DNA from 4 places in the Kitasatospora sp. NPDC127067 genome. Region 2 is predicted to be linked to each of the others. Evidence: riboswitches for the same ligand, from Rfam matches in the RefSeq annotation. Region 2 holds a riboswitch; each other region holds the start of a gene.

Region 1 (4,138 bases), on a different contig from region 2:
TCGTCGTCAACGAGTCGTCATGTCACTTTCGCCACCTCGTAGATCCGTTCACGGGTGCGGTGACGTCCGCGGTGGCCGAGCGGGGGAATCCGGTGCGAATCCGGAGCTGACGCGCGCGCCTGGTCTACCGCAACCAGCTCGCCGCGAGCAGCTGGCCGAGCACCTCGCCGGTCGTCACCGACGACGAGCGTGGCATCCTCAACTCCTACGCGGCCGGCATCGACCCCGCGCGGATCGGCCCGGCCCGCAACCTCGTGGCCGACCTCACCGCCTACTGGCAGACCGCCGAACCCGGCTGCTACGGCCCGTCCGCGAACTTCAACGGGACCGTCTTCGGCCTGCTCGCCCTCGGCGGCGCCAAGACCCGGACCGGCGGACAACGCGTCCCGCAGTCCCTGCTGAACGCCTCGGTCGCGACCGTGCCTGCCAACCAGCACAACGACGGCGGCTGGAACTACAGCAAGACCCCGGTCGACTTCCTCATCGCCCAGCAGTTCAATCCCGGCGGCGGCTTCAAGTGCCTGCCCACCGACACCTCCCCGTCCCCGTACGCCTCCGTCGACGGCCTGCGCGCCGTCTCCGGCGCCGGCTTCACCGCCACCCCGCCCGCGTCGGCCGTGCGTGCTCGGCTGCGGCGGTCGGCAGCGTACTGCTGTACGACAAACTCGTCCGGCGCCGGCGGGCACCTCACGCCCGACCGCTGTGCCCCGGCCTCCCTCGTCGGGGAGGCCGGGGCGTCGACGTGTACGGGCAGGCGGGTCAGGGAGCGGTGATGCCGGGTTGGGCGCCGGCGCCGAAGGACCAGCCCTCGACGTCGCCGGGGGCCGGGTTGTAGCTGCCCGCGCCGAGGCTGCTGTACGACCAGGGGCCGCCGTGCTGGGCGTGCCAGTACGACCAGTAGGCGCTGCCGGTGGGGTTGGTGCAGGTCGTCGGCAGGCTGTTGACGGTGCAGACGAAGCCCGGGAAGCGCGGGTGGAAGGCGTAGCTGAATCCGGCGCCGGTCAGCGCGGCCAGGCCGCTGGCCGGGTCGCCGGGCGCACAGCCGGTCTGGATGCCGCCGCCGACAGCGGTGAAGTCGACCACGACCGTGACGCCGGTGGTCCCGCCGCAAGCGGCGGCCCGAGCCTGCGGGGCCTGGACGGCGGAGACGCCGAGCAGACCGGCGGTGAGGGCGGCGGCCGCGGCGACCGAGCCGAGCGTACGGCGGACCGGGCGCGCCGGGGTGAGGGTATCGCTCATCGGTGAACTCCTCCTGGTTTCGGGCGTGTTCAGTACGCGGCCGGGGCCGGGCAGGCCAGGGTGGGCGCGTCCGGGCGGGCCCCGGCGGCGGAGAGCGTGGCCAGCGGGGTGCCGGCGAGGCCGAGGACGGCCTGTGCGGTGGCCCGGGCGCCGTTGCCCGCGTCGAAGCCGGAGGCGTCGTAGGCGACCGCACCGCGCACGGCAGGGTCGGCCGAGCAGCCCTGCTGGAACTTCACCAGCCGGCTCCAACCCTTGAGGCCGGCGCCGAAGCGCCCGCCGGCCAGCAGCGCCTGGGTGGCCAGGCCCGTGGTGTTGGCGTTGGAAGTGGTCGCCCCGGCGGCCGCGAACCCGCCGTCGGTGTTCTGGTGCGCGGCCAGCCAGCCGAGGCCCGCGTTCGCCTTGGCGGTGCGGCCGGTGGCGGCGAGGGCCTGGACGGCGAGCGCGGTGGCATCGGGGTCGCCGGTGCAGGTCGCCTGGCCGAAGGAGACGGGGAAGCCGCCGTCCGCGCACTGGCTGTTCGCCAGGAAGTCGACGGCTGCGGCGGGGGCGTCACCGGGCGTGCGGTGCAGGGCGATCAGGGCCAGCGACTGGCCGAAGGCGTTGCTGTAGTCGCCCCACTGCGAGCGGTCCGAGAAGCGGCCCTCGGCGGTCTGGAGCGAGCGCAGCCGAGCCGGCAGATCGACCCCACCGAAGGACGCCGTGTTCCCGCCGCGCACCTCGACGGCGAGCAGCAGCTTGGCCGTCGCGCCCGCGTAGGCCTCGGTGGTGCCGTCGCCGAGGTAGCCGCCGATGATCTCGGGCTTCGCCAGCCAGGCGGTGGCCTTCGCGGCGGCCTCGTCGGAGCTGTGCGAGGCCGCGAAGGCCAGCACGGCGTCGATGGTCAGGCCCTGGTCGGGGTAGGCGGTGCCGTTGAACACGGACTCGAAGTGGTCACCGTCGACGAGCTGCCGGGCCAGCCAACCGCCGGCGGCGGCGGCGTCGGGACGGACCGTCGGCGACGAGGTCGCGGCGGCGGGAGCGGCATGGGCGGTGGCCGCCGCCGGGAACAGGGTGGCGAGGGCGAGGGCGGGTATCGCGAGCGGGCCGAGGGAGCGGCGAACGGCGGGCATGGGATGCCTTTCCGGGCCCGCACGCAGGGGCCCGGAAGGCGTCGGCGAGCGCCGAGGGGCCAGCGGGCTCCGGCCCGCAGACCACGACGGGAGGAGGGGTGACACACCTCCGCCGACGGGTACTCGGGCTCGCCGCCGACGCGGGGTCGGCGGCCTACCGTTGCGGGTCAGCGCCGGATTCGGACCGGACTTCCCCCATCGGCGGAGTCACAACATGACGGCCCATCATGGCGATGCCCCGAACAGCGGGTCAAGAGACCCCGGGGCCCGAACCCCCGGTTGAACAGTGGCCTCGTCATCACCGGGGCGAAGGCGAAGGCCGGCGAGGCCGACGACCTGATCACTGGCGGTACGTCATGACACCTGAGCGGGGTGGGTGAGGGTGTGCCAGGCGCTGTAGCCGCCGAGGAGGTCGGAGACCTCGGTGTGGCCGTGGTGGCGCAGCAGGCTGGCGGCGATGGAGGAGCGGTGGCCGCTGGCGCAGTGGACGACCAGGGGGCGGTCGGTGGGGATCTCGTCGAGGCGGCCCGGGAGTTCGGTCAGGGGGATGTGCAGGGATCCTTCGATGGAGCCGGTTTCGCGCTCGCCGCAGGTGCGCACGTCCAGGACGGTGGGGGGCTGCGCGTCGGTGAGGGCGGTGCGGAGCTGGTCGGCGGTGAGGCGGCCGGCGGGGGTGACCTCGTCGGCGAGGGCGGGCAGGGCGTTGCCGGGGTTGCGCAGGTAGCCGGCGATGCGGTCGAAGCCGATGCGGGCGAGGCGGGTGATGACCTCGCCCTCGCGGTCCTGCGGGGCGATGATCGCGATGTTGCTGTCGGGGGTGAGGACGGTGCCGGCCTGTTCGGCGAAGCGGCCGTCGACGGGAACGTTGATGGCGCCGCGGATGTGTCCCGCGCCGAAGTCCTGGGGGCTGCGGGCGTCGAGGACGACGGCGCCTGCGGTACGGGCCTCCTTGAAGCCTTCGGGGCACAGCGGGCGGGCTGCGTTCGTGGGATCGAGCAGCGGGCGGTCCTGCCGGTTGAGGGCGGCGTCGTGGCCGAAGTAGGCGGGGGCGGTGGACTGGCCGGCGGTGACGATGCGGACGAAGGTGTCCTGGTCCATGGGCCGGCAGGCGTAGTTGGTCAGTCGCTGCGCCCCGATGGTGGACTGGCGGTCGGCGGAGAGGTTCTTGCCGCAGGCCGAGCCGGCACCGTGGGCGGGGAAGACGAGGGTCTCGTCGGGCAGGCCCATCAGCTTGCGGTGGACGCTGTCGTAGAGCATCGCGCCGAGTTCGGCGGCGGTGACGCCGGCCGAGGCGAGCAGGTCGGGGCGGCCGACATCGCCGATGAACAGCGCGTCGCCGGTGAGCACACCGTACGGGACGGTGTCGTCGGGCTGCTCGAAGACCAGGATGCTGATCGACTCGGGCGTGTGGCCGGGGGTTTCGAGGACCTGGACGGTGACGTCGCCGAGTTCGATCCGCTCGCCGTCGGCGAGCTTGCGGATGGGGTACTCGGTCTCGGCGCGGTGACCGTAGCCGATCCAGGCGCCGGTGCGGGCGGCGAGTTCGAGGTGGCCGGCCAGGAAGTCGGCGTGGAAGTGGGTGTTGATGACGCCGACGACGGTCAGGCCGCGCGCCATGGCGTCGGCGAGGTACTCGTCGACGTCCCGGCGGGGGTCGACGATCACGGCCCGGCCGGTGCGTTCGTCGGCGATCAGGTAGGAGGCCTGGGAGAGGCAGTCGAGGTAGTACTGGCTGAAGATCACGGGGTTGTCTCCTCCGGGTCGGGCCTCGGCCTTCTCCTGGTTGGCGA
Region 2 (4,138 bases):
GCCGGGGCACGGGGCCGGCCTGGGGTAGGGCGGCAGGGCCGGTTCGTCCGCGGGCTCGTCCAGCCCGGCCAGGAAGGAGTGCAGCAGCGGGCGCAGCAGCCGGGCGGATTCGCCGGGGTGGGCGAGCGAGCGGTCGGTGATCGCGCTCAGGTCGGCCGGGTCCCGGGCGAGGGCCTGTTCGACCTGGGCGGCGAGGTCCCCGTCCGGGTCGAGGACGGGCGCTGCCTGGCCGAAGGCGTAGCCGGGGGAGCGGGGGTCGAGTTCGGCGGCGCCGGTGGCGACGAGCAGGGTGCGGTGGTTCAGGGCGGCGCCGTAGACGGTGACCGATCCGTGGTCGCCGATCACGCAGTCGGCGGCGACGAGCGCGGCCTGCCAGCCCTGGTGGGGCGGGATCAGGCGCAGGCCCATCCGGCGGGCGTCGTCGAGCAGCGCTTCGGGGTCGTGGCGGCTCCACACGTTGGGGTGCAGGACGACGGCCACCGTGTACTCGTCGGCGGGGAGCCGGCGGACCAGCCGCCGGGGGAGGTCCGGGCGGCGGCCGAACAAGGAGTGCTCGCTCCAGGTGGAGCTGACGACGACGAGCCGTCGGCCGCCGGTGGCACCGAGCGCGGCGCGGTAGCCGTCGCGGGAGCGCCGGCTGCCGAGCATCCGGTCGAAGCAGGGGTCGCCGACCACCCGGGCGACGTCCAGCGCCTCGGGGCAGGAGTCCCGCAGCCGGTCCAGCTGCTCGGGGTGGGAGAGGCCGAGGACGTCCACGAACACCCGTCCGCGGTGGGTGAGTTCGTTGCGGGACAGACCGGCGGCGGTGACCGTGTCGCCGGTGGACTCGGTGACCAGCCGGTTGTAGCCGACGCCGTGCGGGAGGACGACGAGGCGGGCGTCCAGCCGGTGCATGGAGGAGTGGACGGCGCAGGCGACGGCCAGGTCGAAGCGGCGGCTGACGGCGTCCTCCCAGTCCAGCACGGTGAAGCCGGGCAGGCCGTGCAGGTACTCGTCCAGGGCGCGGTCGGCGAAGGCGGAGCCGGGGTTGACGGTGAAGTACCGCTCGATGCCGTCCGGGTTCAGCAGGGTCAGGACGTCCAGGACCCGGGTGGCCGAGGTGAGGGTGCGGGCGACCGCCAGCACGCGGGCCCTGACCGGTCGGGTGTTCCACCGGTCGGCGGGCCAGGCGTGGGGGCGGGACGGCACGTCATGATCGTACTCATCCGCTCCGGCCGCGGCGCGGTTCCGGGGCCGGGCCAGTGGGTCAGCCCGTGGCCGCGGTGGGCTCGTGGTGTTCGCCGGCAGCGCACTCGTCGAGGAGGGGGCGCATGGCCTCGTCCACGAGCTGGTAGCGCACCACGCGTCCGTCCCGGTCGCCGGTGACCACGCCGGCCGTGCGGAGCAGCCGCAGGGCCTGGGAGACGGCGGGGTCGCGCATGCCGGTGGCGACCGCGAGGTCGGTGACGGCGAGCGGCCCGGCCCGGTGGAGGGCGAGCAGCAGGGCGAGCCGGCCGGGGTCGGCGAGCAGGGAGAACCGCTCGGCCCAGGACCGGACGTGGGCCGGGTCGCCGATCGCGGCGATGGCCTCGCAGACCCGGTGCCCGTCGATGGTGCGGTGGCCCGCGCGGTCGGCCGGTACGAGATGCATGCGGACATTCTCGCAGGCGGCGGTCTGTGATCCTGGACACCTGCGCAGGTGCGCAACCTTGCACGGGTCGGGGCGTGACCCCTACGGTGTTCCCCGCCGTGGTGCTCGGGAAGACCGGTGACGGACCCTCAGGGGTCCCAGCCCGGAGCGGCCCTCGCCACTGTGATCGGGTCGTTCCTCCGTCCGCGGAGGAACGTCGTCCGTACCCATGGAGCCACTGGGCGCCTCGCGCGCTTGGGAAGGCGGGTACGGGCGTCCCGTCAGCCAGGAGACCGGCCACGGCATCTCACGAGGTTTTCCACGAGGTGCTGGAGCGTGATCCGCAGATGACCCTGCCCGAAACCGTTGCCGCCGGGGCCGAACCGGCCCCCTCCGCGCTGCCCAGCTTCCAGTGGCGGCGCGAGGACACCGTCCGTACCGCCGGGCTGATGGCGGTGATCGTGGCCATGCACGTGGTGGCCTTCGGCACGCTGATCTTCCTGGTCGCACCCGAGAAGTACGCGGTCGGTACCCAGGTCTTCGGGGTGGGCCTGGGTATCACCGCGTACACCCTCGGGATGCGGCACGCCTTCGACGCCGACCACATCGCGGTGATCGACAACACCACCAGAAAGCTGATGGCGGACGGCAAGCGGCCGGTCTCGGTGGGCTTCTGGTTCGCCCTCGGGCACTCCTCGATGGTGGTGCTGATGGCCGCCCTGGTGGCGGGCGGCGCGCAGCTGGCGAACACCCTGATGGACGACGAGTCGGCCACCCACAAGTGGCTCGGCGTGATCGGGACGACCACCTCCGGCGTGTTCCTCTACCTGATCGGCGCGCTCAACCTGGCGGCGCTGCTCGGCATCCTCAGGGTGTTCCGCTCGATGCGGGCCGGGAAGTTCGACGAGAAGGAGCTGGAGGCGCACCTCGACTCGCGCGGCTTCATGGCCCGGGTGCTGAACCGGGCGACCCGTTCGATCACCCGGCCCGGGCAGATGTTCCCGGTGGGCATGGTGCTGGGGCTGGGCTTCGACACCGCGACCGAGGTCACCCTGATGGTGATGGCCGGCTCGGGCGCCGCCTCCGGGCTGCCCTGGTACGCGATCGTCTGCCTGCCGCTGCTGTTCGCGGCCGGGATGAGCCTGTTCGACACCCTGGACGGGACGTTCATGAACTTCGCGTACCAGTGGGCCTTCGCCAACCCGGTGCGGAAGGTGTACTACAACCTGACCATCACCGGTCTGTCGATCGCGGTGGCCTTCGTCATCGGCACCATCGAGCTGGTCGGGGTGCTGCACGAGAAGCTCGATCTGACCGACCCGGTCACCGGCTTCATCGCCGACATCTCGCTGGACAACGTCGGCTACGCCATCGCCGGGCTGTTCGTGGTCGTCTGGGCGATCGCGATCGGGTACTGGAAGCTCGCCGGGGTCGAGAAGCGCTGGACGCCCGAGGGCTCCTGAGCCACCCGGCCGCGCGCAGCGGCCTGCCCGCGCACGCCGGAACGGCGCCTCCCCGCGGTGGGGAGGCGCCGTTCGCGTTCCGGGGGCCGGGTGCGCCCCGGGTCGGCGCTCCTCGCGGAAGTCGACGCGCCGGCCGCCGACCGGGTCGCACTCGCACAGGACCGGAAGTGACAGATCCGTGACGGAACGTAGCGACCGGTCGAGGTCCGAGGGGCCACCGGGGGGTGCGAGGCCCCTCGGTGGCACGCTGCGTGGGGGGCGGGGCGCGGGTCCGAGGGGGACGGTGCCGCGGTCGCGCAGGGGGGCGTGCAAGGGGTATTGGGGGTTCTGCCGGGGGTGCTCGGCGGGCGCTTCGGGCCGGGGGTTCGTAGGCTCGACGCATGGCGGATGCGTACGCGGGGCGGCGGGAGCGGGTGAGGGAGCACTGCAGTGCGGCCGGGGCCGATGCGGCGCTGATCACCCGCGCGGCGAACGTGCGGTACCTGACGGGCTGCGCGCCCTGCGGGGCGAGCCTGCTGCTGACCAGGGAGCGGGCGCTGCTCGCGCTGCCGGACGACCTGCCGCCGGACGACTCCGGGGAGCACCTGATCGCCCCGGACGTCACCCGGCTGCCGGTGGCGGCCGGGTCGGACTCCGCGCTGGCCGTCGCGGCCGTCGCCGCGCGGTCCGGGGTGTCGGGACTGGCGGTGGAGGAGCACGACCTGACCGTCACCCGGCACCGGGCGGTGGGGGGTCTGACCGAGGGGGCCCGGCTGGTGGACCTCGGTCAGACGGTCGAGCGGCTGCGGGTGGTCAAGGACGAGCACGAGATCGCCGACCTGCGGATCGCCGCCGAGATCGCCGACCAGGCACTGGGCGAACTGCTGGAGTCGATCCTGGTCGGCCGCACCGAGCGGCACCTGGCGATGGAGCTGGAGCGCCGGATGATCGACCACGGCGCCGACCGGGCCGCCTTCCCGGTCTCGGTCGGCACCGGCAGCCACTCCGGTCAGGCCGCCCACCAGCCCACCGACCGCCGGGTGGAGGAGGGCGACTTCCTGACCGTGGTGATGGGCGCCCAGTACCG
Region 3 (4,138 bases), on a different contig from region 2:
CCAGCGTCCCGTACATCGCCGCGAAGACCCCGCCGCGGTCGATGTCCCCGACCACCACCACCGGCAGGGCGGCGGCCGTCGCCAGGCCCATGTTGGCGATGTCGCGGTCGCGCAGGTTGATCTCGGCGGGCGAGCCCGCGCCCTCGCAGACCACCACGTCGTAGCGGCCGCGCAGGTCCGCCAGGCACTCCAGGGCACGCTCCAGCAGGACGGGCTTGCGCTCGCGGTAGTCCAGCGCGCCCACCTCCGCCACCGGCCTGCCGAGCAGCACCACCTGGCTGCGGCCGTCCGCGCCCGGCTTGAGCAGCACCGGGTTCATCGCCGCCTCCGGCTCCACCCGGGCGGCCTGCGCCTGCATCGCCTGGGCACGGCCGATCTCGGCGCCGTCGGCGGTGACGAAGGAGTTGAGCGACATGTTCTGCGCCTTGAACGGCGCGACCCGCACGCCCTGGCGGACGAGCCAACGGCAGATCCCGGCCGTCACCACGCTCTTGCCCGCGTCCGAGGTCGTCCCCGCGACCAGCAGCGCCTTGCTCATGCCCGTCCCTTCTTCCTCAGCAGCATCCGCAGCAGGACGTGCCCCGCGACCGTCGTACCCAGCGCCAGTGCGCCCACCCGCCGGGAGAGCGCACAGGCGCGCTCGATGTCGTCCACCGTCACCGGCCGCAGCTCCGCACCCAGCACGGGCCGGTGCTCCACCCTCTCGCCGTACCGCAGCGCCCCGCCCAGCCGTACGCCCACCGCGCCGGCGAACGCCGCCTCGGCCTGGCCCGCGTTCGGGCTCGGGTGCGCGGAGCCGTCGCGCCGCCAGACCCGCCAGGCCGTACGGGGCTCGGGCGCGGCGGCCACCGTCAGCAGCGCCGTCAGCCGGGCGCCCGGCCAGCCCGCCAGGTCGTCCAGCCGGGCCGAGGCCCAGCCGAACCGGGCGTAGCGCGGCGAGCGGTGACCCACCATCGCGTCCAGGGTGTTCACGGCGCGGAAGGCCAGCAGGCCGGGCGTGCCGGCCAGGGCGCCCCAGGTCAGCGCGTTCACCACGGCGTCGGCGGTGTTCTCGGCCACCGACTCGACCACCGCCCGGGCGATCTGCTGCCCGTCCAGCGCGCTCGGGTCCCGCCCGCACAGGTGCGGCAGCCGCTCCCGGGCCGCCGCGAGGTCGCCCGCGGACAGCGAGCGGCCGATGGTGCGCGCCTCCCGGGTCAGCGAGGTGCCGCCGAGCACCGTCCAGGTCGCGGCCGCCGCCAGCACCGCCCGGCCCAGCGGACGCCGGCCCACCGTACGGTCCAGGGCGAGCGCGCCCGCCGCCACCGCGCCCACGCACAGCGCCGTGTACCCGGCCCCCGCGCCGCGGTCGTCGCGCCACAGCCGACGCTCCAGCCGGGTCGCGGCGCCGCCGAAGACGGCCACCGGATGGCCCCGGCGGGGGTCGGCGAAGCGGGCGTCGGCGACATGGCCCGCGACGGCGCCGAGCGCGAACGCGGCGGCGCGGGCCAGCGGGCGCGGCGAGGAGGAGGGCCCGAGCGGGGTCATCGGGGGCACGGCGGAAGGCAGCTCGGAGTCCGGTGGGGCGGGGCAGCCTGCATCGCGTGCGTGTCCTCACTCAGGGTCCGCGCCCTGGATCGACGTGACGGGGGCGAGAGTCTCCTGGCTTCCGGGTCGAACGCACGCCCGGAGCCTTCCAGCGGCCGTCGACGGCCGCCGTGGCGATGTTCCGAGCGTGCTCCCCGGTGACAGTGGCGGGACCGCGCCGGAATTCCACCGGCTTCCTCTCCATGCCTCCGTTTGGCCCCAGGATCCCATCACGGGCCCGAACCGGGAGTCAACCGAGGTCACGGAGGGGTTGGTCACACGCGGACGCCGCCGACGCGCCGGGGATCGCCCGGCGCGGGGCCGCTGACAGGCCGGGGGATCGCCCGGCGCGGCACCGGTCCGTGGCCGGGCCGCTTCGTGCGTTCGGCGGCTGGGGCAGGACCGGGGCCACGCCTGCGGTTCGGTGGCATGCGCCGCGGAGTTCGGTGGCGGGCACCGCGGAAAGCCCCTCGCCGCCCCCGCCGCCGCCCTCGCCGCCCGCTTCCGGCACCTCCTCGGCGCCGCCGGGCCGCCGCCCGGGTGACCCGGACGGCCCAGCCCGGTGGCCGGGCGGACGGAGCGCCGGTGAACTGGTGCCCGAACACCGTCCGGTCCGTGAGCAACAGAGCGGGGAGCGAAATGCGTTGGGGAACCGCCGCCGTCGTGGCGGCCGCCGCGGTCGGGGCCGCCGTGCTGGTGATCGGCCGTCGGGCCTCCGAGCGGACGGTCCGTCCGGTGGCCGCCGTCCCGAAGTCCGGGCCGGTCCTGGTCCGCGGCCTCGCCCCCGGCCGCGTCACCTTCACCCGCGGCCCCGAGAGCCTGCGCCCCGGCCGCTGGGCGGTCGAGTGGGCGGACGGCGGGCACGCGGTCGTCGAGGAGGTCCTGCACAGCGACGAGCGGGGCGTCACCCGCCGGCTGCTCCGCGCCGACCGGGGCACGCTCACCCCCGGCACCGAGGTCCGCTTCACCCCCCGGGTCCACCTCGGCGACCCCACCGAGGCACTCGGCCTCCCCTTCACCGACACCACCGCCGACGGTGAGCTCGGCGCCCTTCCCGCCTGGCGGCTCGACGGCAAGCGCGGCACCTGGGTGATCCTGGTGCACGGCCCCGAGGCCGACCGCCAGCAGACCCTCCCGGTGCTCCCCGTCCTCGACCGGCTCGGCCTGCCCACCCTTGCCGTCACCTACCGCGGCGACCAGGGCGCCCCCGCCTCCCCGGACGGGCTCAGCCACTTCGGCGAGACCGAGTGGCGCGACATCGAGGCGGCGGTACGGCTGGCGCTCGACAGCGGCGCGGGCAAGGTGATCCTCTACGGCTGGTCGGTCGGCGCGACCACGGCCCTCCAGACCGCGGCCCGCACCGCCTGGCCGCACGCCGTCAGCGGCCTCATCCTCGACTCGCCGGTGCTCGACCTCCCGGTCTCCGCCCGCCGGGACGCTGCCCGGGCCGGCTTCCAGGGCGTCGCCGCCGAGCTCGGGGCCCTGGCCGCGGAGGGCCGCACCGGCGTCGACCTCGCCGACTTCGCCCGCATCGCCGACGGCACCGACCTGCGGGTGCCCACCCTTCTCCTGCACAGCCCCGAGGACCGGATCGCGCCCTTCGGCAGCGCCGAGAAGCTGGCCGCCGCCCGTCGCGACGTGGTCAGCCTCCAGGCCTTCCCCGGTGCCGACCACGCCACCCTCTGGAACACCGCTCCCGACCGGTACACCGAACTGCTCCGCCGCTGGCTCACGCCGCTGCTGTAGGGCGCCGCCGGCGGGTCCTCGCCGGAACGTCTCCCGGACGTGCCGCGGTCGGTGCTCCGCTTCCGCCCCTGCGGATCGGAACGCGGCCCCACCGCCGAGGTCCGAGCCGGCCCGTTGGTTCGACCCGTCGACCCGTCGACCCGATCCGTCCGATCCGTCCGACAGGGTCCGCGAGGCCCGCAAGACCTACGGGTCGCGCCCTCGCCCCCCTCCGCGCGCGGGCGTTTCCGGCTGGGCCGCGCCGGCTTTTCCGGCGCGCTTCCCCCTGCCCACGAATGAACGTTTCCCCCATTCCGCCGTAGGCGCGCGAGAAGTCGGCCGGTCCGACTTCTCGCGCGGCGCGATCCCCCCGCCCCGCCCGTCATCCGTCCGGATTCGGACTGGACAGCTCCGCCGGAAGTCGGCGGAAGGGGATTCCCCGTGCGACCGGCGCGAAAACCACCCCGATGTCAGGGACGACAATTTGCCCGGCCACTGACCCCCCACCCGTACGCACGGTAACCGCCCGAGCATTCCTGGCAACCGGGACGATGCGAGTGGCATGGGCAGGTCACACGTTTCCGGCCAGGCGGTTTGCCGCTGTTGCCCGATCTTGCGGAGGTGCCGCCACCGGTCGCCCGGTCGTACGGACAACCGGATGTGACAGAAGGCCGGTGCAAGGGGAAGACTGCTCGACGTGACGTCTCGGAACCCGCGCGACCGTGATGCCCCGCTCCCGCCGACGATCGGTACCGGTGCGACGGTGACCCGTCTCCCCGGAACGGCCCAACGGCCCGCCGGTGGCAGGCCGGGCGGGGCGGGTGTCCCCCGTAACGGAGTACCCCGG
Region 4 (4,138 bases), on a different contig from region 2:
GCTCCGGGGTGAGGGTCGGGGTGTTCACGGGCGCCGGCGCGGCGGCACGGGCGGCACCGGACGCGGCCTGGGCGATGCGGGTGGCCGGGCGCGAGCGCAGGTAGTAGGTGGTCTTCAGACCGACCTTCCACGCGTAGGCGTACATCGAGCTGAGCTTGCCGATGGTCGGCGCCGCCATGAACAGGTTCAGGGACTGGCTCTGGTCCAGGTACGGCATCCGCGCCGCGGCCAGGTCGATCAGCGCGCGCTGCGGCAGCTCCCAGGCCGTCCGGTACAGCGAACGCACCTCGGCGGGCAGCCAGTTCAGCTCCTGGACGGAACCGTTGGCGTCGCGCAGGGCGTCGCGGGTCTGCTGGTCCCAGACGCCGAGCTCCTTGAGCTCGCGCACCAGGTACGGGTTGACCTGGAGGAACTCGCCGGACAGCGTCTCGCGCTTGAACAGGTTGGACACCTGCGGCTCGATGCACTCGTACACGCCGGCGATGGACGCGATGGTCGCGGTCGGCGCGATGGCCAGCAGCAGCGAGTTGCGCAGGCCGGTCTCGGCGATCCGGGCGCGCAGCGCCGTCCAGCGGTCGGCCCACTGCGGGGCGGCCGTCGGGAAGTGGTCGATGTGCAGCTCGCCGCGGGCGGCGCGGGTCTCGCCGTACGCCTCGTGGCGGCCGAGCTGCTCGGCCAGGTCGGCGGAGCGCTCGTACGCGGTGAGCATGATGCGCTCGGCGATGAGGGTGGAGAGGACCTTCGCCTCGGCGGAGTCGAAGTCGATCCGCAGCTGGAAGAAGACGTCCTGGAGGCCCATCACGCCGAGGCCGACCGGCCGCCAGCGGGAGTTGGACGTCCCGGCCTCGGTGGTCGGGTAGAAGTTGATGTCCACCACGCGGTCGAGGAACGTCACGGCCGTACGGACGGTGGCGTCGAGGCGCTCCCAGTCCATGGCGCCGATCAGGTCGGCGGCCGAGGCGCCCGGGGCGACGTGGGCGCCCAGGTTGACCGAGCCGAGGTTGCAGACGGCGGTCTCGGAGTCGTCCGTGACCTCCAGGATCTCGGTGCACAGGTTGGAGGAGTGCACCGTGCGGCCCGGCAGCGCGGTCTGGTTGGCGGCGCGGTTGGAGGCGTCCTTGAAGGTCATCCAGCCGTTGCCGGTCTGCGCGAGGGTGCGCATCATGCGGGCGTACAGGGTCTGCGCCGGGATGGTGCGCACGGCCTTGCCGGCCAGCTCGGCCTTGCGGTACGCCTCGTCGAACTCCTCGCCCCACAGGTCGACCAGCTCGGGCACGTCGGCCGGGGAGAACAGCGACCAGTCCTGGTTGGCGTTGACCCGGCGCATGAACTCGTCCGGGATCCAGTGCGCCAGGTTGAGGTTGTGGGTGCGGCGGGCCTCTTCGCCGGTGTTGTCGCGGAGCTCCAGGAACTCCTCGATGTCGGCGTGCCAGGTCTCCAGGTAGACGCAGGCCGCGCCCTTGCGGCGGCCGCCCTGGTTGACGGCGGCGACCGAGGAGTCGAGGGTGCGCAGGAACGGCACGATGCCGTTGGACTTGCCGTTGGTGCCGCGGATCAGGCTGCCGCGCGAGCGGATGCGCGAGTACGACAGGCCGATGCCGCCGGCGTGCTTGGACAGGCGGGCGATCTGCGCGTAGCGGTTGTAGATCGAGTCCAGGTTGTCCAGCGGCGAGTCGAGCAGGTAGCAGCTCGACATCTGCGGGTGGCGGGTGCCGGAGTTGAAGAGCGTCGGCGAGGAGGTCAGGTACTCCAGGCGGCTCATCAGGCCGTACAGCTCGGCCACCTCGCGCACGGACTGCTCGCTGTCGCCGACCGCCAGGCCACAGGCGACGCGGAGCAGGAAGTGCTGCGGGGTCTCGATCACCTTGCGGGTGATCGGGTGGCGCAGCAGGTAGCGGGACTGCACCGTGCGCAGGCCGAAGTACTCGAAGCGGTCGTCGCCCTTGGTGTCGACGAGCGCGTCCAGGGCGGCCGCGTGCTTGGTGACGAAGGCGGCGGTGGTGTCGCCGATCAGGCCCTCGGCGTGGCCGACGGCGATCGAGGCGGAGAAGGACACCGAGCCCTGGTTGTTCGCCTCGTCGACGATCTCCAGGGCGAGCAGGCGGGCGGCGAGCTTCGAGTACTGGGGGTCCTCGGCGATCATCGACGCGGCGGCGTCCACGGCCAGCCCGCGCAGCTCGGCGAAGTCCGAGCCGGCGTGGCGGCCGCGCAGCGCGGCGGCGGCGACATGGCCGGGGTCGACCTCGGTGAGGTCGGTGCTGCGGTCGGTGAGCAGCCGCAGCAGCGCGCCCCCGGGGTCGGAGACCGTCGGGTCGGTGAAGGCGGTACCGGAGCCCTGGGCGGGCAGGGTGGCTGAGGCAGCGGTGGTCAAGGCGCTCTCTCCTGGCGGCGATCGGCGGCGGTGATCGGGGGGCCACCGGGCCGATCGGGGCAGGGGAGCACGGCACGAACGCAAAAAGCGTCGCGCGAGGTGACTCCCCGGCCCGCCCGCGAGGCCCGGAGGGGTACTGCTCGGTGCTCGCGCGGCCTCTGCGGGAGGGCCGTGGCGCACGCCGTCGGCAGGTCATCGGACTCGCGGTTACGGCTTCTGCAGCCGCCCGCTCACCGCTGCGGGGCAGTCCCGGATTCGCACCGGGTTCCCCTGCATCGACAGCAGAAGCGAGCATACATGTAGTGCCGCCGGACTGCGGCGGCACCATATGTTGTGCCTGTCGTGTCGCGGATGTGCGTGAGCCGGGCGGCCGGTCAGTGCTTCAGATAGACCTTGTACGTACTCGAATCGCCGGTCGGCGAGGTGAACTGGGCGACCAGCCGGTAGTGTCCGGCGGTGCTCAGGGCCTCGCTCAGGGCCCGGTCGGTGGCCCTCGGCGCGGTGCTGTCGAGGACGACCATGGTGAACCAGCCGTCCCGGATCGCGGCCACGCTGCCGTCGTCGCCGTGGTGCTCGACCCCGGCCCCGTCGCGGTAGTCCGTCCCGGCGCGCGCGGAGATCCACTGCTCGGGCCTGGAGACGCCGCCGAGGTAGTACTCGGCGAGTCCGTCGACCTCGGTGAGGTAGCGGCCCTGGGGCTCCGTGTGGACCCGCAGGACGGCCAGCAGACGGCCGGAGTCGGGCCCGTTCTGGTAGCGCAGGGCGGACTGCTCCAGACCGAGGGCGAGCAGTGCGACCCAGACCAGGATGCCGAGCTGGGGGTGGCGGAAGTGGGCGCCGACCAGCCGGGTCAGGCCGACCCCGGCGAGCGGGGCGGCGAGCAGCATGCCGTAGCCGAGGTGGCGGAACAGCGCGCCGGAGGTGCCGGTCCACAGGTGGGCGGCGGGGACCAGCAGGGCAGTGGCGGTCAGGACGGCCCCGAGCAGGGCGCGCCCGCCCCGGGTGGTGGGGAGGGCGTCCTTCTCCGGCGCGTCGTGCTCGGGCATCTGTTCGCGGCGCGCGTAGGCGATGGTGCCGGCCACCGCGAGGACGGTGAACAGGCCGGCCCACTGGAGCGTGCCGAGCAGGATCGAGCCGGCCGAGCCGGGGGCGTTGCCGCGCGAGGGCGACCACCCGGCGACCCTGCCGAGGGTGCCGTACGGGAGCAGCAGGACGAGGATGCCGAGGGCCGACAGCAGCGCGCGCAGGGCGGCCGGGCCCACCCGGTGGTACGGCCGGGCGCAGGCGAAGGCGAGGGCGACCAGGGCGGGGACGGCGAAGGCCGCGGAGTAGGCCGTGGCGCAGGCCAGCGCCGTGGGCGGGGCGGCGAGCAGGGCCAGGGCCGGATGGCGGCCGGCGGTGAACACCGTGGTCCAGGCCGCGAGGGCGACCAGCAGGAGGGCGAGGGACTCGGGCGCGGCGTAGAAGCCGACCACCACGGTGGACTGGAGGACGGCGTACCCGGCGATGGCGCAGATGGCGACCCGCTCGTTGAACAGCCGCCGGGTCAGCGAGTACAGCAGCACCGTGGTGAGCAGCGCGAAGCCGAGGCTGAGCAGCCGGGTGCCCCAGATGCCGTTGGCGTCGGCGGCGGCGCCGGCCAGCGGCGGGTAGAGCCAGGGCGAGCCGTGCACCCGGTCGACCAGGTCGGTGGTGACCGGGGTGCCGTGCAGCAGGTGGGACAGCTGCTGGCGGCCGGCGACCATGGCGGCGGCCTCGTCGGGGTGC

The links. Region 2 has a riboswitch for cobalamin ahead of ACFWJ4_RS12780 (HoxN/HupN/NixA family nickel/cobalt transporter). Riboswitches for the same ligand answer to the same signal wherever they lie in the genome.
Region 1: it holds a riboswitch for cobalamin, as region 2 does, so the genes downstream of both, ACFWJ4_RS29405 (peptidase) here and ACFWJ4_RS12780 (HoxN/HupN/NixA family nickel/cobalt transporter) in region 2, are expected to answer to the same signal.
Region 3: it holds a riboswitch for cobalamin, as region 2 does, so the genes downstream of both, ACFWJ4_RS19105 (cobalamin biosynthesis protein) here and ACFWJ4_RS12780 (HoxN/HupN/NixA family nickel/cobalt transporter) in region 2, are expected to answer to the same signal.
Region 4: it holds a riboswitch for cobalamin, as region 2 does, so the genes downstream of both, ACFWJ4_RS27640 (ribonucleoside-diphosphate reductase subunit alpha) here and ACFWJ4_RS12780 (HoxN/HupN/NixA family nickel/cobalt transporter) in region 2, are expected to answer to the same signal.

Annotation. Positions count from the first base shown of each region.
Region 1 covers NZ_JBHXEM010000092.1:23,220-27,357, reverse strand. Annotated here, with positions in the region: partial or broken gene ACFWJ4_RS29415 (hypothetical protein) at 114-608, shown strand; gene ACFWJ4_RS29410 (flagellar hook-length control protein FliK) at 760-1,239, opposite strand; gene ACFWJ4_RS29405 (peptidase) at 1,269-2,348, opposite strand; cobalamin riboswitch at 2,445-2,566, opposite strand; gene ACFWJ4_RS29400 (rhodanese-like domain-containing protein) at 2,703-4,091, opposite strand.
Region 2 covers NZ_JBHXEM010000023.1:4,979-9,116, forward strand. Annotated here, with positions in the region: gene ACFWJ4_RS12770 (hypothetical protein) at 1-1,188, opposite strand, end outside; gene ACFWJ4_RS12775 (metalloregulator ArsR/SmtB family transcription factor) at 1,247-1,630, opposite strand; cobalamin riboswitch at 1,713-1,926, shown strand; gene ACFWJ4_RS12780 (HoxN/HupN/NixA family nickel/cobalt transporter) at 1,957-3,072, shown strand; gene ACFWJ4_RS12785 (M24 family metallopeptidase) at 3,453-4,138, shown strand, end outside.
Region 3 covers NZ_JBHXEM010000043.1:47,075-51,212, reverse strand. Annotated here, with positions in the region: gene ACFWJ4_RS19110 (cobyric acid synthase) at 1-538, opposite strand, end outside; gene ACFWJ4_RS19105 (cobalamin biosynthesis protein) at 535-1,527, opposite strand; cobalamin riboswitch at 1,635-1,767, opposite strand; gene ACFWJ4_RS19100 (alpha/beta hydrolase) at 2,206-3,312, shown strand.
Region 4 covers NZ_JBHXEM010000081.1:34,704-38,841, reverse strand. Annotated here, with positions in the region: gene ACFWJ4_RS27640 (ribonucleoside-diphosphate reductase subunit alpha) at 1-2,347, opposite strand, end outside; cobalamin riboswitch at 2,540-2,683, opposite strand; gene ACFWJ4_RS27635 (glycosyltransferase family 39 protein) at 2,746-4,138, opposite strand, start outside.